3 regions of the Novacetimonas hansenii genome follow, and region 1 is predicted to be linked to each of the others. Evidence: predicted binding sites of a transcription regulator. Region 1 holds the regulator's gene; each other region holds the start of a gene.

The links. Region 1 encodes LexA, which represses DNA repair genes until DNA is damaged. Its sites were predicted from a motif close to TGTTCTANNTANGTTC; they were not measured.
Region 2: IFJ82_RS10225 (DUF763 domain-containing protein) is a predicted target of LexA. The motif match lies at 2,566-2,581, and genes of this name have one in related genera.
Region 3: IFJ82_RS14605 (ImuA family protein) is a predicted target of LexA. The motif match lies at 4,989-5,004, and genes of this name have one in related genera.

What each region holds. Positions count from the first base shown of each region.
Region 1 covers NZ_CP062147.1:1,742,496-1,749,971, reverse strand. The annotation lists gene IFJ82_RS07750 (adenosylmethionine--8-amino-7-oxononanoate transaminase) at 1-1,254, opposite strand, end outside; gene IFJ82_RS07745 (aminotransferase class I/II-fold pyridoxal phosphate-dependent enzyme) at 1,326-2,570, shown strand; gene IFJ82_RS07740 (alpha/beta fold hydrolase) at 2,557-3,210, shown strand; gene bioD (dethiobiotin synthase) at 3,207-4,622, shown strand; gene lexA (transcriptional repressor LexA) at 4,619-5,326, opposite strand; gene IFJ82_RS07725 (molybdopterin molybdotransferase MoeA) at 5,430-6,632, opposite strand; gene rpmG (50S ribosomal protein L33) at 6,793-6,960, shown strand; gene IFJ82_RS07715 (FtsB family cell division protein) at 7,053-7,382, opposite strand; gene eno (phosphopyruvate hydratase) at 7,460-7,476, opposite strand, start outside.
Region 2 covers NZ_CP062147.1:2,313,101-2,320,576, forward strand. The annotation lists gene IFJ82_RS10215 (FUSC family protein) at 1-748, shown strand, start outside; gene IFJ82_RS10220 (DNA-3-methyladenine glycosylase I) at 688-1,299, opposite strand; gene IFJ82_RS10225 (DUF763 domain-containing protein) at 1,296-2,552, opposite strand; gene IFJ82_RS10230 (RrF2 family transcriptional regulator) at 3,013-3,498, opposite strand; gene IFJ82_RS10235 (pyruvate, water dikinase regulatory protein) at 3,830-4,732, opposite strand; gene ppdK (pyruvate, phosphate dikinase) at 4,792-7,464, opposite strand.
Region 3 covers NZ_CP062147.1:3,333,395-3,340,870, reverse strand. The annotation lists gene IFJ82_RS14615 (error-prone DNA polymerase) at 1-2,745, opposite strand, end outside; gene IFJ82_RS14610 (DNA polymerase Y family protein) at 2,742-4,265, opposite strand; gene IFJ82_RS14605 (ImuA family protein) at 4,180-4,944, opposite strand; gene IFJ82_RS14600 (ATP-dependent helicase) at 5,101-7,203, shown strand; gene IFJ82_RS14595 (SOS response-associated peptidase) at 7,217-7,476, shown strand, end outside.

The DNA of each region.
Region 1 (7,476 bases):
ACGTATGACGCGCACGATGGCCGAGGTCAGACGTGACAGTTCGTCGGGACGCATGACAAAGGCCGGTGTCAGGTAAATGATGGTGCGGAATGGGCGCACCCATACCCCCAACGCGATCAGGGCGGCTTTCAGCCGGTTCATATCCGCGATCGTCGCCAGTTCCACAACTCCCACACCGCCAAGGACACGCACATCGCGCACATTTGGCAGGCCGCGACACGCCTCCAATTCGTGCGTCATCTGTTCACTGATGCGCGCGACCTGTTGCAGGCGGGGTTCCGTCCTGAACAGGTCAAGTGACGCATTCGCGCAGGCACAGGCAAGGGGATTGGCCATGAATGTCGGACCATGCATCAGCGCATGTAACGGATTATCCGACAGGAAGGCTTCGAACACATGGGCACGCGTCACTGTTGCCGCCAGCGGCATGGTTCCTGCCGTCAGGGCCTTTGACAAGGTTATGATATCTGGCACGACATCGGCCTGTTCGCAGGCGAACATGGTACCGGTACGGCCAAATCCGGTAAAAATTTCGTCGAACACTAACAGGATATTGTACCTGTCCGCCAAAAGACGCAGCCGTCGCAGCACCTCCGGCCCATGGAACAGCATCCCGCCGGCTCCCTGCACGAGGGGTTCCACCAGAATCGCAGCAATCTCATCGCCCGATTCGGACAAGAGTGTCTCAAGTGCTGCGAACGTGGCATCGTCATGGGGCAGATCCACGATATAATGCTGTGGCAGGACACCGCTGAACAGCGCATGCATCCCCTCTTCGGGATCGCAGACTGCCATGGTGGCCAGTGTATCACCATGATACCCTCCCTTGAACGCCACCAGCCGATTGCGACGCGCAACGCCACGATTGATCCAGTACTGGATCGCAATCTTGATGGCGACCTCTACCGCGACGGAACCTGAATCGGTAAAAAATACCCGCTCCAGATCCCCTGGCAACATTTCCGCCAGCCGTGCCGCAAGCATCAGCGCAGGTTCATGCACCAGACCACCGAACATGACATGGGGCATACGTGACAGTTGCGCACTGACAGCCGCGCGGATGTGGGGATGGTTATACCCATGACAGGCCGTCCACCATGATGCGATGCCATCGGTCAGGATACGTCCATCCGCCAGATGAATATCACAGCCTGACGTGCTGACCGCAGGAAGGGGAGGCAGGACCGTCTTCATCTGTGTATAGGGCAGCCAGATGTGCGGCATGCCGTCATCCAGCCATTGGGGTCCACGCATGCGGGTTCTCCGTGATATTGGGACAGGCATGATTGGCCGATGCAGCAGCCATCGGCAGGAGAGGACGTTTCATGACGCGTTTTGATATTTTTTTCCAGACGGCGCTGAATACGTTGGAACAGGACGGCATACGCAGGACGCCGGCGACCATTACCCACCGCGACGCCGTGACGATCATGCGCGACGGACAGATGTTGCTGGACTTTTCCTCCAACGACTATCTTGGCCTTGCGCATCATCCACTCCTCATCGAGCGCGCCTGCGAGTGGGGGCATAGATGGGGCAGCGGCAGCGGTGCATCGCGCCTGGTCAGCGGCACAACCCCCGCCCATCGGCAGGTCGAAGCGCGGCTGGCGGATTTCAAGCAGACACAGGCGGCCCTGCTGTTCGCATCCGGCTGGCAGGCGAATGCATCCGTCCTACCGGCCTTATGCCGCCTTGCCACAGCCCGGATGGGCGAGGCACCGCTGGTTTTTACCGACCGCCTGAACCACGCCAGCCTGCATCATGGCTGCCAGGCCGCATGCATCCGCCAGATCCGTTTTCGTCATAACGACCTTGATCATCTCTCGACACTTCTGGAAACCCACCGTGACCGGCCGGGCATGCGCTTCATCGTCACCGAAAGCGTCTTCAGCATGGATGGGGACCGTGTTGACATACTGGCGTTGCGTGCGCTGGCCGACGCGTATGATGCTTTCTTATACCTGGACGAAGCCCACGCGACGGGCGTGCTTGGGCCACAGGGGCGGGGGCTGTCGGGCCTGACGCATGATGCTGCTTCACAAGAGGCGGGTTCACAAGCGGCCCATGCACATGGGGTCGATCTGGTGATGGGCACCTTCAGCAAGGCTATGGGCAGTTTCGGGGCCTATGTCGCGGGATCACGCGCACTGTGCGAATGGCTGTCCAACTGCTGCTCCGGCTTTGTCTATACCACCGCGCTGCCCCCTGCGAACCTTGGGGCGATTGACGCGGCGCTGGAACTCGTGCCGTTGATGGAGACACAGCGACGGCGCCTGCAGGAGAATGCCCGGACCGTCCGGCAGGCGATCCATGAATGCGGCCTGTCCACCGGTGCATCGAACACCCAGATCATTCCCATCGAAATCGGGGATACACCCCGTACCATGGATTTTGCCGCCATTCTGGCGCGTGAAGGGATTCTGGGCATTCCCATCCGCCCCCCCTCGGTCCCGCCGAACGGCAGCCGTATCCGACTTGCCCTGAGCGCCGCCCATGATGATGCGATGATTGCAACATTGATCGCAGCCATCAGGACCGCCGCACAGGAGACGCGACATGCCCGCGACTGACCTGCCTCTGGTCTTTGTGCATGGATGGGCCTTCGGACCGGAAATCTGGGACCAGATCCGGGCGGCACGCCCGAACCATACATGCCAGATGCTTGATTTCGGTTATTTTTCTTCCGTCGCGCAGACTGAAACGCCACAAAGGCCATTCATCGCGATCGGCCATTCGCTTGGGGCGTTATGGCTTCTCTCTACAATGCCGCAATATTGCCGCGGGATGGTACTGATCAACGGTTTTGCCCGTTTTACCGCGTCCGATGATTTTCCCTATGGTGTTCCGCCACGCCTGCTGACCCGAATGGCGCGAAAGCTTGCAACCGCCCCGGATGACACGGTACGTGATTTCCGGCAGAAAGCCGGAACCGATCTGCCATTGCCCGGGCCGTCGCATCCCCAACGCCTGCATGATGGACTGCACCAGCTACTGACGCTTGATGCACGGCAGGATATGCGCATGGCCCATTGTCCCGTATCCTGTATCGCTGGCACAGGTGATCCCATTGCACCGCCGCCCCTGACGCAGGGTTCCTTTGCGCCTGCAACCACCATTGAATGGCACGATGGCGGACACCTGCTGCCCCTGACGCATCCTGATGCCTGCCTGCAGGCCATCGACCACATGATGAAACGTATGACGCCGTGACCTCCTTGCATAAGCAGCTTATCGCCCGCAGCTTTGGCGCTGCCTCCGGTTATGACGCCGTGGCACGTATCCAGCGCATTGCCGCACGCCAACTGGCACAACGGATCGCGCAGACCTGCCCCACACCGGGACCACAACGTATCCTTGAAATAGGGTGCGGAACCGGGTTCCTGACACAACATCTGCGTCGGCTGTTTCCTGCGGCACAGATCGTGGCCACGGATATCGCACCAGGCATGTTGCATCAGACGCAGGCCAAGTTTCTTGATGATCCGGCTTTGTCCTGCCATGTCATGGATGCCGAACAGCCTGACCTGACGGGACCGTTCGATCTCATCTGTTCCAGCATGGCGATGCAGTGGTTCAGCGCACGACACGAGACCCTGCGACGGCTGGCCGCCCTGCTGTCGCCAGGAGGCGTGATGGCGTTCTCAACCCTGTGTCGCGACAGCTTTACACAATGGCGGGGATATTACGCCACACTGGGCCTGCCATGTCCGATGCCGGTTTATCCTGACCTTGCGATGCTTGAACAGGAATGGCCACGGACAGGAAAGGGATCATGGACTCATGAAACAATCATAGAGGTTCCACAGTCGGCGCTTAGCTTCTTACGTGAACTGCGTGCCATCGGGGCGGATGTTCCCACCACCGCACAAGTGCTGCCAGGTGGCCTGCGCCGTGTCCTGAAGCAGGCCGACAGGGATGCCACCTTCAGCGTAAATTACAATATTGCATATGGAACATTCCGGCGCACCCAGAATTGCGGCGTGTTTGTTACGGGCACAGATACAGGTGTGGGAAAGACACTCACCTGCGCCGTTCTGGCGCGGGCATGGGATGCATCCTACTGGAAACCGTTGCAAAGCGGCATTGCCGATGAACCCGCCGATACCCTGAGCGTGGCGACATTGGCGCAACTCTCATCCGCACGGCTGCATCAGCCCGCCGGAATTTACGCGGCCCCGCTTTCCCCTGAGGATGCCGCCGCCTGCGAAGGGAAGGTAATAGATCCTGACCGGATTATCCTGCCCCATAATCCCGACAGCCGCCCTATGATCGTGGAAGGGGCAGGGGGTGTCATGGTGCCGATCAGTACGGACTTCCTGATGCTTGACCTGATGGAGCGCCTTGGCCTGCCAGTAGTGCTTGTGGCACGCAGCAGCCTGGGTACGATCAATCACACCCTGCTCAGCCTTGCCATGCTGCATCAGCGCAATATTCCCGTACTTGGCATCATCCTGAACGGACCGGACAATCCCTATGCCCGCAGTGCCATCGAACGGCATGGCAAAGTCCGCATCCTTGCAGATTTCCCGCTGCTGGCAGATGTAAATGCCGAGGCCGTCGCGCAGCTTGCCCATCGCGTGCCACGATGGGAGACACTGCGCCCCGGTAAAACCGATCCTTAATAACGCCGGATCAGCCCCGCAATGCTGCCCTGTATGGCAACCTTGTCGGCTGGCATGATGCGCGTCTCGTAACGCGCATTTGCTGGTTCCAGGGCGATCGTGCTGCCCTTGCGACGCAGCCGCTTGAGCGTCACCTCCTGTCCCTCGATCAGGGCGACAACAATTTCCCCGTTTTCCGCCTGTCGGTCCTGCCGCACGATCACGGTATCACCGTCAAGTATTCCCGCTTCGATCATCGAATCGCCACAGACTTCCAACGCGTAATAGGTCCCCACCCCGATCAGGCCCGCCGGCACGTCGATCAGGCGCGATGCATCGCTGATCGCCTCAATCGCGTGGCCTGCGGCAATACGCCCCAGGAATGGCACCTGAACCGCGTTGGCCGTATCCGCAACCTGCACGGCCGGAAGGGCAGGGGTAAAGTCTCCCTTGATGACGGTGGGGGAAAACATGTCGACACCACGCGCGCTGGCCGGTTCGGCCGCCTCGATCTGCGGGATCTGGACCACCTCCAACGCGCGGGCGCGATGATGTTTGCGCCGCACGAACCCACGCTCTTCCAGTGCGGAAATCAGGCGGTGGATACCGGATTTCGACCTCAGGCCGAGTGCGTCTTTCATCTCGTCAAAAGACGGCGAAAAACCGGTCTGCTTCAGGTGCCTGTCGATATAAAGCAGGAGTTCATGTTGTTTACGCGTCAGCATGAAGGATATCTCCCGCCGGAAAGGAACAAAACCAGAAAACTTATTCTTCGTTCTATGTTAGTTCCTACTCTCAGGTCAACTCCCCCTATCCAGGAATATTCTGTCAGCAAATATCAAGACGGATGATCTGACAGGCCTCTCCCTTGCTGGCAGGCGGGGCCTTGGCATCACGTATCACCAGCGCCTGACTGTCACACAGCACCTGCAACATTGCGGAATCCTGCTGTTCGAATGGCACGGCACGCAGCCGCCCTTCCTGGTCATGGTGCAACCGGGCGCGCTGGTAACTTTCCCGATGGTCATTCGCCCCCACATCCGCACCAAGGACCGCCATCGCGATTTCCGGCCCGACCTCGTGCCGTCCCATCAGACGCCGCAACGCCGGGGCGACGAACAATGTTCCACATACAAAGGCGGCCACAGGATTACCCGGTAGCCCGATCACCGGCATCGCACCCAGACGGCCATGCATCAGCGGCTTGCCGGGACGCATGGCGATCTTCCAGAAATCCATCTCCACGCCGATACGCTTCAGGGCCTCCTGCACAAGGTCATAGCGCCCCACGCTGGCCCCGCCGACCGTGACAAGCATGTCCATGCCCTCCACCATGCGTGCCAGCGCGACAAGGTCTTCCATCCGGTCACGGGCGACCGGCATCATGACCGGCTCCCCCCCGGCGGCACGGATCAGGGCCTCCAGCATGAGTGTATTGGAATTGGCGATCATGCCCGGTCCCATCGGTTCACCCGGCAGGACCAGTTCATCCCCCGTCGCGACAATGGCCACCCGTGGGCGACGATGTACGCTGACCCATGGATGGTTGGCCGCAGCGGCAAGGCCGATGGTGCGGGCATCCAGACACCGGCCCGCAGGGATGATTTCGCGCCCCCGTCCAAAATCCTGCCCCCGCCTGCGCACATACAGCCCGACATCCGCAACCTGCGCCGTGGTCACGATATCATCATGCTGCGAGGCATTTTCCTGCAGCACGATCGCATCCGCCCCATTCGGCACGATACTGCCGGTATAGATCCGAACGCATTCCCCCGCCCCCACGGTACCGCCAAAGGGATGTCCCGCCGGGCTTTCGCCAATCAGGCGCAACCGGACACCCGCCGCCGACAGGTCGGCCGCACGCACCGCATACCCATCCATGGCGGAGATATCGGCAGGGGGATTATCAAGACGCGCCAATAGGGGCAGCGCAGTCACGCGGCCACCACCGCAGGAGAGGGAAACAACCTCCGGCGCGGTGGCCTGAAGCCCCTGCAGGATACGTTCACGGGCCTCTGAAACGCTCAACATGGCAGGCCAAACTCCTTTTTTTGCCGGTTAAGAGGATTTTGAAGGCGAATATCAAGACTAAAAGCTTGACCTGAGCCTTTTGTATGCGCATTTTCCGCCAAACTTGAACCACTGCTGCACCCGAGTGTTCCAGCAGCGGCGGAGCAGTGCTGAGGATATCATGGCAAAGACCAACACCATTCAGATCAAGCTCGTTTCCACGGCGGATACTGGCTACTTCTACGTCACGAAAAAGAACGCACGCGCCCAGACCGGCAAGATGGAAATGCGCAAGTATGACCCCGTCGCCCGCAAGCACGTCGCGTTCCGTGAAGCGAAAATCAAGTAATCCTGCAACTTGATGCGATATGAAAAACCCCGATCCATTCAGTTGGACCGGGGTTTTTTCATATCCACGCCCATAAGACGCGAAACGCAGGATCAGTAAAGCCGGTCATGCGGCCCATAGGGGACGACGATTTCATCCTGCCGGGCAAGGTTCTGCATGGATCGCGCCCGTTCATCCATCAGGTCACGATCAAGGGTATTTTCCTTGAGCCCACGAACCCGGCGTAGCCAGACCTGCTGCTCGGCATAGGCATCTTTCTGCGCGCTATTGGCCTCGTCAAGCAGGCGAAGCTGTGCGGCATAACTATGCAGGCCATGTTCGCCGCCCATCACGTTCCACCCAAAATAGGCGGTCAGCCCGATAAAAAGGGCAGGGGGCAGGGCGCTTCCCACGACCCGTCTGATAATCTTGCCAATCTGCATCTGCTGTCCGGTATCCGTCCTTTTACCCCTGTCCGGTGGCATCCGTGAAACCGGATACCACCAACACGCACGCGACTTCAGCCCGCCTTGAGAA
Region 2 (7,476 bases), 570 kb from region 1:
CATATGGTTGCAGTTCAATCCCCGTCTGGGGATCGCCGCATTCGGGTATTCCGTGTTTTCCACAATCATGCTGCAGGTCAATAACCCGATCCATTACAATGACATCCCACTCATGAACGAATGGGTAGCGATCCTGATGGGGTGCTGTATGCTGGTCCTGTCGTTCCGCGTCATCCTCCCGCCGAACCATCGGCTGGACGGGGCACGGCTGGTGGCGTCACTTTCCCGCAGTGTCCGCAGCCTCGCACTTGCACGGGCTTCCTTTCAGGGGCAGTGGATCGTCTGGGAACACCTGCAACTGCAAAAAGTCGCACGCCTTGCCATGCGGCTGTCATTCTGCGCCCCTGCGGAGGTAGCGAACCTTTACGTCGATGCGGCACTTGCGGCGATTTCACTGGGACGACTGGTGGAACGCCTGCATCGGCTGGCGGATCGTGCCGATATATCGCTGCCTGAACGTCAGCAATTACTTGCGGCATTGGGGGCTTTCGAAACGCTGACGCGCGATCCATTGGCAACCGCACGCACCTTGCACAATATCTGCACCAGGTCTGGCGCGGGGCAAGCCCTGACCACCCTGTCGCCACGACGGATGGAGGCCCTTGCCTGCATGGAGCAAGCCGAGCAGATCATCGTGGATATCCCCGCTTTCCTTGACCGCAATGGCCCGATCCAGTGGTCCGATGACTATCCCCGGGCGCGCGAATTCCTTCGGGCCGCGTATTCGGGCGGCGCCATGTCTGGATAATGGATGCATCCGGGGTCATGATCCACGATCATCCCCATCGCCTGCATCCAGGCATAGACGATAACCGGTCCGACAAAACGGAACCCGCGCGCGCGCAGGGCCGCCGACATCGCCTGGGACAGGGGGGATTGCGCCTGTACCTGGCCTGTACGGTTATGGACAGGGCCGTCGGGTGTCATGCTCCATGCGAATGTCGCAAAATCCTCGCCCTGTTCGTGCATACGCAACAGGGCACGGGCATTGCCAATCGTGGCCTCGATCTTGCGCCGTGCGCGAATGATGCCCGGATCAGCCATCAGGCGGGCGATGTCGCCTTCATCGAACGCCGCGACACGTACGGGATCAAAACCGGCAAAGGCACGGCGGAAACCCTCACGCCGTTTCAGGACCGTGACCCACGACAGGCCCGCCTGGAATCCCTCCAGCATCAGCCCCTCCCACAGGGCGCGTCCATCATGTACGGGCTGTCCCCATTCCTCGTCATGATAGGTGGCCAGCAACGCATTGTTGCCCACCCATGCGCACCGACGTGCGGTGACAGGGGCGTTCATCCTCCGCACTCCATCGCCAATGTCGGTGGGGGCTCATGGCCGAAAACGGAACGCCCGCCATATGCGTGGGAGCGATGACGTTCACCCGCGATGAATTGCGGCAGCGACGGGCCGGTAGCATGACGTTCAAGGCGCCGGGCCTGCCGGTCAAGGCGGCGGATGGCGTCAAGACGCTCTTCGTTCCCCAGCCTTGCCGCAGCGACCGCCGCTTTCATGACCGAAATCGTGCGGTCATAAACTGCAACCGGCACAGGATAGGGTTCGCGATCTTTCCCCCCATGGGCAAGGGAAAAGCGTGCCGGGTCCGAAAAACGGCAGGGCGCGCCATGCACAACCTCCGCCACCTGCGCCAGTGACAGCACGGTGCGTGCGCCGACACCGGGCACCAACAGCAGTTCGGCAAAATCCTGTGGTCCGCATTGTGCCGCCGCCGCCAGCGCGCCATGCAGGCGACGCAGGACAACATCGGCCGGTCGCACGTCATGATGAGCGGGCATCAGCAGATGAGGCAGGAATGGCATATCCGTGGTGCCCGGCGTTGCCGTCCCACGCAGGCGCGCGACTTCGTCCACAATGCGATCCGGCCCCAGATTACCAAGCAGTTCGAGTTGCCCCAAACGCGAAGACGCGGCGCGATGATCCGTCAGATTGACGATCTGTCCCTGCCGCCGTCCTTCTATGGCGGCATGCGGCGCCTCCACGAAACTGCGCAATCCTTCTGACAGCCAGTGATAACGCCGTGCAAGGCGCTGCGTGCCGTTCATACCCTGTTGCACGACGGTCCAGTTTCCATCATCCGTAACGATAAAGCCATGCAGATACAGGTCAAACCCGTCCTGCACAGCCGCGCTGTCCACCTTTGCAACCAGCCGGCTGGCCCGTACCCACGCAGCGGCATCCCCGCCGGTCCGTTCACCCACCAGCAACAGTTCATCGGGCGTACGGCGCGAATGCCGCCCCCTGCCGCCACAGACATGCAGCCCAAGTTCATGCGATACCGGAGCCAGCCCCCGCTTGAGCGCACCAATCACACTTGTCGTAATGCCAGAGGAATGCCAGTCCATGCCGATGACCGCGCCAAAGGACTGAAACCAGAAGGGATGGGCAAGGCGCCGAAGGAATTCATCACGTCCGTAATGATGGATGATGGCCTGCGCGATGATACCGCCAAGACGGGCCATACGCTGTCCCAGCCATTGGGGCACCCGTCCCCCATGCAGCGGCATATCCGCGCTGCCTGCCCGTTGCGCCATGTTCCGCCCCCCAGAACATTAAGGAAACACGACCGATAACACAAAGCCTGCCCATGGGCTATTATGCAAATCGCAAGAACATGGCCGCCGTGGGTATGACGTTAGAAAAATCACCTGAAATCACGTTGAATTTAAGAAATGATCTGGAATCAACCCATCGACAGGTGATGGGTTTTTTATTATTTACCATTATCCTTAATAAGCAGATTATTTTCAAATATATTTGAAAAATACTCTCAAGAAATTTTTATGATCCCAGTAGGTGAATAACAAAAAAATTCTCTAATATCCTTTATTGTACATTGATTTGAATTCTGTAAATTTTCAAACGACTTCTGACAGTTATTGATATAAAAATTTAAAAAAACACATTCATATATTTTATTTATAAAATATGTTCTGTAATTTTCATATTTATGATTTTTTATGTTATCATTAATAAAATACATGCCATAAAATACTATTGCGCTATATGATCAGGTTTTTCTGTATCCACAACCTGTGTAATGGCGAAAATCTGCCGCAGAACGACGCAGTCCTCATCGGTCAGCAAACTGCCCAGCGTGGCCCCGTCCAGCACCATCATGAACGCGTCGATTGCCTGACCCAGTAATCCACGCAGACGGCAATGTCGCGCCAGAACGCAGGAACGGCCATCAACAGTCGTGGGTTCACACGCGACAAGGTTCATATCTTCTTCGGTATAGCGAACAACATCACCAATTCGGATTTCATCCGCCGCACGTGCCAGTGTTAATCCGCCGCCGCGTCCACGCATCGTCTGAATGAAGCCACCACGCCCAAGTTTATGTATGACCTTGACGAGGTGATTTTCAGAAATGCCGTATGCATTCGCGACTTCGCGTATCGAGACCCTGCGGTCTGTATGCAGTCCCACATAAAATAATGTCCGCAAGGCGTAATCAGTATGTAAAGTCATCCGCATATGGACGTCATAACATCCGTCCCAAGCGTGCGAAAGAGAAAAAAAAGATACTAGTTTTATCTATGTTTCAGTAAATAACTTCAAATTCTTCATTTACGCCCGTAACCCGCGCCACCCGTGATCGCAGGGAGGATGCCCTTCTTATCATCACATATTCGTGATAAAACAATGCGACTGGTCGATTACTTTCATTCAAAAGATACATCGACGAATCCCGTAAATGCTTTTGTAAATACGCGATCTTTGAAAACAGGAATGCCGCCCGAATAAAACGACACGCCTGTATACATCCCTGCATTATCAGGAATGATTGCAGATACCCTGCGCGATTTCAGGAATTTCCGGGAATGTCGCCTGTGCGCTCTGCATCCACGGGATTTGTCATCCGGCGCAACGGGGGATGCGACATCATGTCGATGATCGCCGCTGCGGTTTCTTCCACCGAACGATGCGTCACGTTAATGACCGGCCAGCCATGCTGGGCACATAACCGCCGCGCCCAGACCAATTCTTCCTGTACGCGCGTCGGGTCAACATATGGGCGCATGGATTCATCTGACACCCGGCGTCGGGCGAACTTACGCCCCGGCAGCATCATCCCCACACGCGACCTACGGATTTCCACCAGCGTATGCGGGTCGATCATCAGTCCGACCACCGTTCCCCTGTATTCCAGCAATCCATCGGGAAGCGCCACCCCCTGCACCAGCGGAACATTCGCCGCGCGCACCCCACGATTGGCAAGATAAAAACAGGTCGGGGTTTTCGAGGTTCGCGAAACCCCCACCAGTACCACATCCGCATCTTCGAGGGATTTGACCCGCTGTCCGTCATCATGACCGATGACATATTGCATCGCGTCAATCCGCCGTCGGTATTCATCATCCATGACATACTGACCGCCGGGATGGCGTTCCGCACGTGTCCCGGTTTCGCGTTCCAGAAAATATATCGTACTGTCGAGGATATTTTCCACCTGCACGCCCATGCTGCGACATCCCGTCCGCAGGGCTTCTCGCAGGCTTGGCGTCGTAAGAGAGGAAAGGACGGGGCCAGGTTCCGCCGCGATCCCCGCCAGAACACGCCCGACCTGTATCTGGGAACGGACAAGATTCCAGTTGCGCTGGATAAAGGACGAATCCCGAAACTGCGCACCACAGGCACGCACAACCGCTTCGAGTGTCTGGCCCGTAGCCTCCGACACCAGATGCAGGACAATCGGCTGACTATTCATATGCCTCTATACAGTGCGGTGCCGCCGCCATAACGACGGCACCGCCTGCCTCCGCGCTTTTACGCTGCCGCATTTTCCTTGCGATGGGCCAGTGCCGCCTGCGCCGCGGCAAGACGGGCCACCGGCACACGGAAGGGCGAGCACGATACATAATCCAGCCCGACCGCCTCAAAGAACGCGATCGAATCCGGGTCTCCCCCATGTTCGCCACAGATCCCCAGCTTCAGGCCCGGATGCGTGGCACGCCCACGCTCCACACCCATACGCACCAGGGCCCCCACACCATCACGATCGATGGACACAAACGGGTCCTTGGGCAACAGCCCATGATCGACATAGAACGGCAGGAACGAACCCGCATCATCACGCGACAGGCCAAAGGTCGTCTGTGTCAGGTCATTGGTGCCGAAGGAGAAGAAATCCGCATGATGTGCGATTTCGCCTGCCTGGATCGCGGCACGGGGCAGTTCGATCATCGTGCCGATACGGTAATCAAGGGAGGCGCCACGTTCTTGCAGCACGGAGATGATTTCCGCCTCCGCCGCCCGTCGCGCGACCTCCAGTTCCGCCTTGGTCGCGACCAGCGGGATCATGATTTCAGGCACGATGCCCTTGCCCGTCTCGTCAGAAACCTGCAACGCGGCCTCTATGAGGGCACGGACCTGCATTGCATAGATCTCCGGGTTCGTCAGGCCCAGACGGCACCCGCGATGACCCAGCATCGGGTTCGCTTCAGCCAGGGAAGCACAACGGGCACGGATTTCCTCAACCGTCCGGCCCAGAGCTGTGGCCACTTCCGCGATTTCCCCCTCCGCGTGCGGCAAGAACTCGTGCAGGGGAGGATCAAGCAGGCGCACTGTTACCGGCAGGCCGGCCATGATGCGGAAGATGCTGACGAAATCATCGCGCTGGAACGTCAGAAGTGCATTGATCGCACGCTGCCGCACGGCCTCGTCATCCGCGATGATCATCTGGCGCACAAGACCGATGCGGTCGGGGCCAAAGAACATGTGTTCCGTGCGGGCCAGCCCGATCCCTTCCGCCCCGAAACGACGCGCGGTCTTCGCATCATCAGGCGTTTCGGCATTTGCACGCACACCAAGGCGCCGGGTGGCATCGGCCCAGCCCATCAACGTGTTGAAATCATCTGACAGGATGGGGGGAATGGTCGCGACACGCCCGAGATAGACTGCCCCCGTGCTGCCATCGAGCGTGATCCATTCCCCTTCCGCGATGGAATGGCCGTCGATCGTCATGACCATCGTGGTGTAATCGATATGCACGCTGCCGGCACCGGCGACACATACGCGCCCCATACCACGGGCAACCACGGCCGCGTGCGACGTCATGCCACCACGTGCCGTCAGCACACCACGCGCGGCGTGCATGCCATGCACGTCCTCGGGCGAGGTTTCGACACGCACCAGAATGACATCCTCGCCACGGGCGGCGCGGGCCTCGCACTCCTCCGCCGTGAACACGACCGCGCCAGAGGCCGCACCCGGCGACGCAGGCAGCCCACGGGTAAGCTGCACACGCTCCGCCTTGGGATCAAGGGCGGGATGCAGTAACTGATCCAGTGACGTCGCTGGCACGCGGCAGATGGCGTCTTCCTTGGAAATCAGCCCTTCACGCGCCATATCGATGGCAATCTTCAGCGCCGCTGCCGCCGTGCGCTTGCCATTGCGCGTCTGTAACAGATACAGCACGTTGCGCTGCACCGTAAATTCGATGTCCTGCATGTCATGGTAATGCCCCTCCAGCAAGGAGCGCACCCGCAACAATTCGGCATAGGCATCGGGCAGCACCGTTTCCATCGGATTCTGCCCTTCCTCCGCCCGTGCGCGCGACATCGGTTGCGGGGTGCGAATCCCGGCCACCACGTCCTCGCCCTGCGCATTGACGAGGTATTCGCCATAGAACACGTCTTCACCGGTGGAGGGATCGCGCGTGAAACATACGCCGGTTGCGCAGTCATCGCCCATATTGCCAAATACCATCGATTGCACGTTAACCGCCGTCCCCCATGAGGCCGGGATATCATGCAGCTTACGATAGGTATTGGCGCGCGGGTTCATCCATGAACCGAATACGGCCCCGATCGCGCCCCACAACTGCGCCTGCGGGTCGGAGGGAAATTCCTGCCCGGTATGTTCGCTGATGATCTCGTGATACGCCTTCACGACTTCGCGCCATTGCGTGGCGGAAATGGCGGTATCATCCACCACACCCAGCGTCCGCTTGAACTGGTCGAGTACGTCCTCGAAATGGTGATGGGCGACGCCCATGACGACGGAACCGTACATCTGCACGAAACGGCGATAGCTGTCCCATGCAAAACGTTCATCGCCCGAAGAGCGGGCCAACCCTTCCACGGTCGTGTCATTCAGGCCGAGATTGAGGACGGTGTCCATCATCCCCGGCATGGATACCCGCGCGCCAGACCGGACGGAAACAAGGAGCGGGGCGTCGGCATCGCCAAAACGCAGGCCCATGGCCTCCTCGATCCGCTGCATCGCCGCACCGACCTGGGCATGCAGGTCGTCAGGATATTTGCGCCCGTTGTCATAAAACGCCGAGCAGACTTCCGTCGTTATGGTGAAGCCCGGCGGGACCGGCAGGCCGATCGACGCCATTTCCGCCAGATTCGCGCCTTTTCCGCCCAGGAGGTTGCGCATCTCCGCGCGACCCTCGTTAAGGCCGTTTCCGAAACTGTATACCCACTTCGTCATGTCTGCTCGTTC
Region 3 (7,476 bases), 1.6 Mb from region 1:
GGTCAGGCCAAGCCGGTTGTAATCCCGCACCACCTCTGCCCCATCCCGCATGGGCTGCAGCAACACATCCGGCTCATCCGCTTCCCGCGTTACTTCCGCAGCCGCAAACAGGGGCAATGGTTCGTCCCGTAAGGCCTTAATCGCCCAGAGCGCCTCGCGCCTTGCCAGCCCGAGCGAGGGCCGAAACGCATCCGCCTCGGCCAGATGGGTGAGGGCTGCTGCTTTGACACCCGCCCGACGCCATAGGTCATCGACCGACGTAAACGGGCGTGAGGCCCGAGCGGCAACAATGCGGGCGGCATCGTCATTGGCCAGTCCTTTGACCAGACTCATGCCCAGTCGCACGGCAAACATTCCGTTGGGGCTTTCTGGCCCCTCCAATGTGCTGTCCCAGCGCGAGGTGTTGACGCAGACAGGTCGAATTTCCACGCCATGTTCCCGCGCATCGCGGACCAGTTGTGCCGGCGCATAAAACCCCATTGGCTGGGAATTCAGGAGGGAGGCCAGAAACACATCTGGATGGGTGCATTTCATCCATGAGGATGAATAGGCCAGAATGGCGAAACTGGCCGCATGGCTCTCAGGAAAACCGTAAGACCCGAACCCTTCCAATTGCTGGTAGATCCGCTCGGCGAATTCTTCACCATAACCGTTGTCGCGCATGCCTTCGATGAGCCGTGTCTGAAACTGTGAGACGGTACCAGTGTTCTTGAACGTCGCCATGGCCCGGCGCAACTGATCCGCTTCGGCGGCGGTGAATCCCGCACAGATCATGGCCACCTGCATCGCCTGTTCCTGAAACAGCGGGATGCCTAGCGTTTTACTTAGAACCGCTTCCAGTTCTGGTGTCGGATAGTCTTCGCGCTCAAGGCCTTCGCGGCGACGCAAATACGGATGCACCATATCGCCCTGAATGGGGCCGGGCCTCACGATCGCCACTTCAATGACGAGGTCATAAAACACCCGCGGCTTGAGCCGTGGCAGCATGGACATCTGGGCACGGGATTCAATCTGGAACACACCGATCGTATCGGCCTTGCGGATCATGGCGTAGGTGCGCGGATCCTCGGCCGGGATGCTCTGGAGCGTGAAGTGCTGGCCCTTGTGGTCCCCGAGCAGATCCAGACCTTTTTTCATGCAGGTCAGCATGCCAAGGGCCAGGATATCGACCTTCATGAATTTCAGAACGTCGATATCGTCCTTGTCCCATTCAATGATCTGGCGCTGCTCCATCGACGCAGGTTCGATGGGCACCAGTTCATCCAGCCGGTCATGCGTCAGCACAAATCCCCCGGGATGCTGTGACAGATGACGGGGCACGCCGATCAGGCAGCGGGCCAGATCCAGCGTCAGGCGGATGCGCCGGTCGGACAGATCAATACCGCTGTCAGTCAGGGCATCATCGTCCAGCCTGCGGCCCCAGCCGTGGATCTGGCCCGAGAGTGTGCGGATCAGATCTTCCGGCAAGCCCATGACCTTGCCGACATCGCGTAAGGCCCCCTTGGCGCGATAGCGGATAACCACGGCTGTCAGGGCTGCCCGGTCACGCCCGTAATGCTCATAAACCCACTGGATGACCTGCTCACGGCGTTCGTGTTCGAAGTCCACATCGATATCCGGCGGTTCGCCCCGTTCTTCAGAGACGAAACGCTCGAACAGCAGGGAGTTGCGGGCCGGATCAATGGCGGTGATGCCCAGCACATAACAGACTGCAGAATTGGCAGCCGAGCCACGACCCTGGCAGAGAATATCCTGACTGCGTGCATAGCGGACAATGCTGTTCACGGTCAGGAAATACGGCGCATATTGCATCCGTCCGATCAAGTTGAGTTCGTGGTTCAGGCTCTGGCAGACCTCATCCGGAATGCCTTCTGGATAGGTGCGGGCTGCGGCCTCCCATGTCAGGGTTTCCAGCGCCTGCTGGGGCGTCTGACCGGGCACGGACACTTCATCGGGATACTGATAGGCCAGATCATCGAGCGAGAAACGGCAGCGCTCCACGATCTCCATAGTGCGGGCGACCGCTTCGGGGTAACGGCTGAACAGCCGGGCCATCTCCTGCGGTGGCTTGAGATAGCGGTCTGCGTGCCGCTCCCGGACGAACCCGGCCTCGTCGATGGTGGTGTTGTGCCGGATGCAGGTGACGACATCCTGCAGGATGCGCCGGCCATGAGTATGGAACAGCACGTCATTGGTCACGACTGTTGGTACACGTGCCTGATGCGCCAGGTTCGACAGTTCGTAGAGACGCATCTGGTCATTCGGGCGGCGCAGCAGGGTGAGCGCCAGATAGGCCCGGTCGGCAAAGGCGTCTTTCAGCTTGCGCAAATGCAGGGCGCAGGCATCATCCGCCGTGTCCGGGATCATGACGACGATCAGGCCCGCGTCCCAGGCCACCAGATCTTCCCAGAGCAGACGGCATTTTCCTTTCCCGGCACGGGCCTTGCCGAGGCTCAGCAGGCGGCAAAGACGGCCGTAGGCAGCCCGGTCCATTGGGTAGACCAGCACAGGCGGAAAATCCGCCAGATCGAGACGGCATCCCACGACAAGCCGGAGCCCGACCTCTTTTGCCGCGACATGGGCCTGCACCATCCCGGCCAGAGAGTTGCGGTCACAGATGCCCAGTGCCTCGATGCCAAGAGCCTTTGCCTGCGCAAACAGTTCGATCGGAGAAGACGCCCCGCGCAGGAACGAGAAATAGGTTGTCACCTGCAATTCGGCATAACGCGGTGCCGAGGGGCTCATCCGAAAATCCCGTGCAGAAACCAGCCCTGCGAGCCCGTCTCGCCATGCTCACCGTCACCAGCACGGTAAAGCCAGAACCGCTCGCCGCTGGTGTCCTCCACCCGGAAGTAATCCCGGGCGATGGTCAGTTCGGCGTCATTCTTCCACCACTCGCCGAAGACACGTTCCGGCCCATCGGCGCATTTCACCTTCCGTCGCACACCCCGCCAGATGAAGAATAGCGGCGGCTGATCCGGCAGTTCCGCCATGGCCTGCACCGGCTCGGGCCGTGCCAATAGACGTGGGGGACGCGGCCAGTGCTCGGGCCAGTCCTTCGTCTCCTCGGGGGCCAGCGCGGGCACGCGGCAGAACGAGCGTTCGGGGAGATCGCTTTCCACCGGGGCAAAGCGATACAGCGCCTGCATGCCGACACGGTTGGCCAGTGTGTCGATCAGATCGGACACATCGGCTTCTTCTTCGGCGATGAGGGAGGAGACCGTCTGCCGTCGGTCCATGGGTTCCGCCAGAGAGGCGATCAGTACCATGCGCTCAATGCCGAAACCCGGATTGATCGTTTCGATTTTCTCGCACAGCAGGCGGGTCAGGCGCTTCACATCGCGTACCGGCATGGCGGTCGCCACGCGGATCGCCTCGGTGCGGCTGTCTACCCGATGCAGCAGCAGGTCGAGGCGGCGCACGCCCTGTCCACGTTCGTCCAGTCCCTGGCAGAGCAGCGGCACCAGCTTGCCAATATATTTGGCGATGGTCTCGGCGGCCCCGATCGGCTCGGCGAAGTTCCGGCTGACCTCGATCGGATCAACCGGGCGGACTGGCACGATAGCTTCACCAATACGCCCGAACGCCTGATCCAGCCTGCGGGCGATGTCGGGGCCAAACCGCAAAGCCAGCGGTGCGCGGGGCATGGCGGCCAGTGGTCCGATGCGGGATACGCCCAACGTGGCCAGACCCTCAATGATAGGGGAGGGCAGGCGGAGTGCTTCAAGGGGAAGATCGGCCAGAGCAGAGGTCGTTTTATCTGACGGGACAACAGCAATCGCTAACCGGCCGTAGCGAGCCAGTGCGTGGGCCGCCCCCCAGGTGTCCGCGACTACGGCCCGAGCGCAAAAACCGGCTCCCGCCATGCGGTGGACCATATCCTTGAGCATGGGAAGTTCGCCACCATGCAGGTGATCCGCCCCGGTCGTGTCCAGAACCAGCCCATCCGGCGTATCGACGGCCACGATGGGCGTGATCCGGTGCTGGAACCACAGGGCAAGTTTTTCCAGCCCCAGCTGGTCGCCCTCGGGATCGGCGTCCATCAGCACCAGATCGGGATACAGTGCCTGAGCCTTGGCGACCGGCGTGCCGGGGCGCAGCCCCAGCTTCCGGGCGGCGAGATCGACAGACAAGACAACCCGTCGCCGTCCTTCCCGTCCGACAAGGGCCAACGGCGTTTCAGGCGCGGGCGCGTCTGGTCCAAGCCGCTTCCTGATCCGATCCGTCGGCCAGAGTGGCAGGTAAAGAGAGACGACCCTTGCCATCACAGGCCTCCACTTCAAAATCGGCACATTCGCCCGCACGGGCACGGATCAGTTCTAGCAGCCAGCGGGGGCGGCCCACTCCGGGCACCGGCAACGGTAAGGAAGGCAGGACGGACACTCGCCAGCGGGTGACAGACGCTGTGGGCTGGCCGAAATCCGCCGCATCCGTCTGCCGCCGCCAGCGGCGGATCGCGATGCCAAGCGAACCAGACGTCTCGGCGGCCAGTTGCAGACGGCGTGAGGCGGTCATGGACAGACGGGCGACCTCGGCGACCACGGCCCCAAGGCCGCCATGCCGCAGTCCTTCCTCGAAACAGGCCAGTACATCGACGTCCGAACTGGCCTCGACAAAAATGGTTCGCCGAGCAGAAAGCCCCACCTGTTTCAGGGAGGGAGCGAATACGTCCTGACGGGTGACGATCCAGAGCACCTTGCCGCGCGTGCGGGCCGCAATCCCGGCGCAGAACTGACCGGCGGCCGCGCTGTGAAGGGCGTCGTTGCCTCCGCCTGCCACCTCATGCAGGGCACCCAGCGCCAGACCGCCACCGGGCAGACGGGCGTCGATTTCGCGCACACCAAAAGGCAGCACCGTGCGGCGTCGATCGCTATGACCTTCAAGCCGACTGATCGTGGCCCGTAGCGTCTCCAGACCGGGTTTTTTATGGGTTTCAGCAGTCATGTCACGGCTCGACGGTCCTTGTGCAGGAGTATTTCATGATTATATGTTCCTGATTTGTTCCAATCATGCTACGCAAGTCAATGCAAATTCGCTCTGTATCCGGCATGGTGGTGTCCGATGTTGGTTCAGTATCGTTGATGAAAGTGCGCTAAGGAATTGAATCCAGAACCTTCTCCCGCTTCAGGCAGCGATGCTTATCTGTTCCGTCTGAACGACGCCCAGCGCCAAGCCGTCACACACGGGACCGGAGTCTCGGCAGGCGATGCGGCCTCATCCCCGCTGCTGGTCATCGCCGGAGCTGGTTCGGGCAAGACGAACACACTGGCCCATCGGGTCGCGCATCTGATCGCCTCAGGCGCCGATCCGCGTCGTATCCTGCTGCTGACCTTTTCCCGGCGTGCCAGTGTGGAGATGACGCGCCGGGTGGAACGCATCTGCAAAACGGTGCTCGGCGACAAGACCGGTCCGCTGGCCGACGCGTTGGCCTGGGCCGGGACGTTTCATTCCATCGGTGCGCGGCTGCTGCGGGAGTATGCCCAGCAGATCGGCATGGACCCAGCCTTTTCGATTCATGACCGCGAGGATTCTGCCGATCTGATGAATCTGATCCGGCACGATCTGGGATTTTCCAAAACCGAGAAGCGGTTTCCTGGCAAGGGCACGTGTCTGGCCATCTATTCCCGTGTGGTGAATTCCGGCGCACAGCTCTCCGATGTGTTGCTGAAGCACTATCCGTGGTGCGCGGGCTGGGAAGCCCAGTTGAAACAGCTTTTTGCAGGCTATGTCACGGCCAAGCAGGAACAGGGCGTGCTGGATTACGACGATCTGTTGCTGTGCTGGGCGCAGATGGTCAGCGACCCGGTTCTGGCGGTCGATATCGGTAGCAAGTGGGATCATGTGCTGGTCGATGAGTATCAGGACACCAACCGGCTACAGGCGGATATCCTGCTGGGCATGAAGCCGGACGGGCGCGGTCTGACGGTGGTCGGTGATGATGCCCAGAGCATTTATGCCTTCCGGGCCGCGACCGTGCGCAACATTCTTGATTTTCCGGCGTCCTTCGATCCCCCGGCCCGTGTGGTGACGCTGGATAGGAACTATCGTTCCACGAAACCCATTCTGGATGCCGCCAATGCGGTGATTGGCGAGGCGGCAGAGCGGTTTACCAAGGATCTGTGGACCGAACGACAGTCCGACGAACTGCCAAGGCTTGTGACCATCTGGGATGACACGGCGCAGGCCAATTATATCGCGGATCGGGTGCTGGAAGAGCGTGAGGCCGGCACGCCGATGAAGCAGCAGGCGGTGCTGTTCCGGGCGTCGCACCACAGCGGCACGCTGGAGGTGGAACTGACCCGGCGCAATATCCCGTTCGTGAAATTCGGCGGCCTGAAGTTTCTCGACAGTGCACATGTGAAAGATGTGTTGGCGCTATTGCGTTTTGCCCAGAACCCGCGCGACCGCATTGCGGGCTTTCGGGTGTTGCAGCTTCTGCCGGGCGTGGGGCCAACCTCGGCCCGGCGCGTGCTGGATACAATGGGTGAGAGTGCCCATCCGTTGGAGGCGTTGAAGGATGTGAAAACCCCGCAACGCAGTAGCGAGGCCTGGGCGGGTTTCGTGAATATGCTGACAGCGCTCGGGAGCCATCAGGTCGGCTGGCCGGGCGAGATCGCAGCCGTGCGGTACTGGTATGAACCGCATCTTGAGCGCCTGCATGAGGACGCCTCCACCCGTCTGGCCGACCTAGTGCAGTTGGAGCAGATCGGCGGGGGCTATCCGTCACGAGAGAAGTTCCTGACCGAACTGACGCTGGACCCGCCGGATGCCACATCCGATCAGGCTGGCGTGCCGTTGCTGGATGAAGACTATCTGATCCTCTCGACCATTCATTCCGCCAAGGGACAGGAATGGAAGAATGTCTTCGTGATGAACGCGGTCGATGGCTGCATTCCATCCGATCTGGCCACCGGTGAGCAGGATGACATCGAGGAGGAACGTCGCCTGCTGTATGTCGCCATGACGAGGGCGAAGGACAGTCTCGATATCATGGTGCCGCAGCGTTTTTATGTGCATGGCCAGCACAGTCGGGGCGACCGGCATGTCTATGCCTCGCGGACACGCTTCATTGATCGGGATATGCTGTCTTTGTTCGAAGCCGTGTCATGGCCTGTCGTGAAACCGGAAGACCAGGCCCGGCAGGAGGCGGTGCAGTCCGTGCGGATCGACATGGCCGCCCGTCTGCGCGGCATGTGGTCGTAAGGGAGCGGGACCGATGTGCAATCTCTATTCCATGACTTCCAACCCACATGCGATCAAGGACGTTGCAAAAGTCCTCGAGGATCGCACGGGGAATCTCCAGCCATTGCCCGAGATTTACCCGAACACGATGGCGCCAATCGTGCGGAATGGCACGAACGGTCGTGAACTGGTCATGGCCCGCTGGGGTATGCCGACACCGCCCGGTTACCTGAAAGGCCATAAAGTGGATCGGGGTGTGACCAATATCCGCAATCCGACTTCGACATGGTGGAA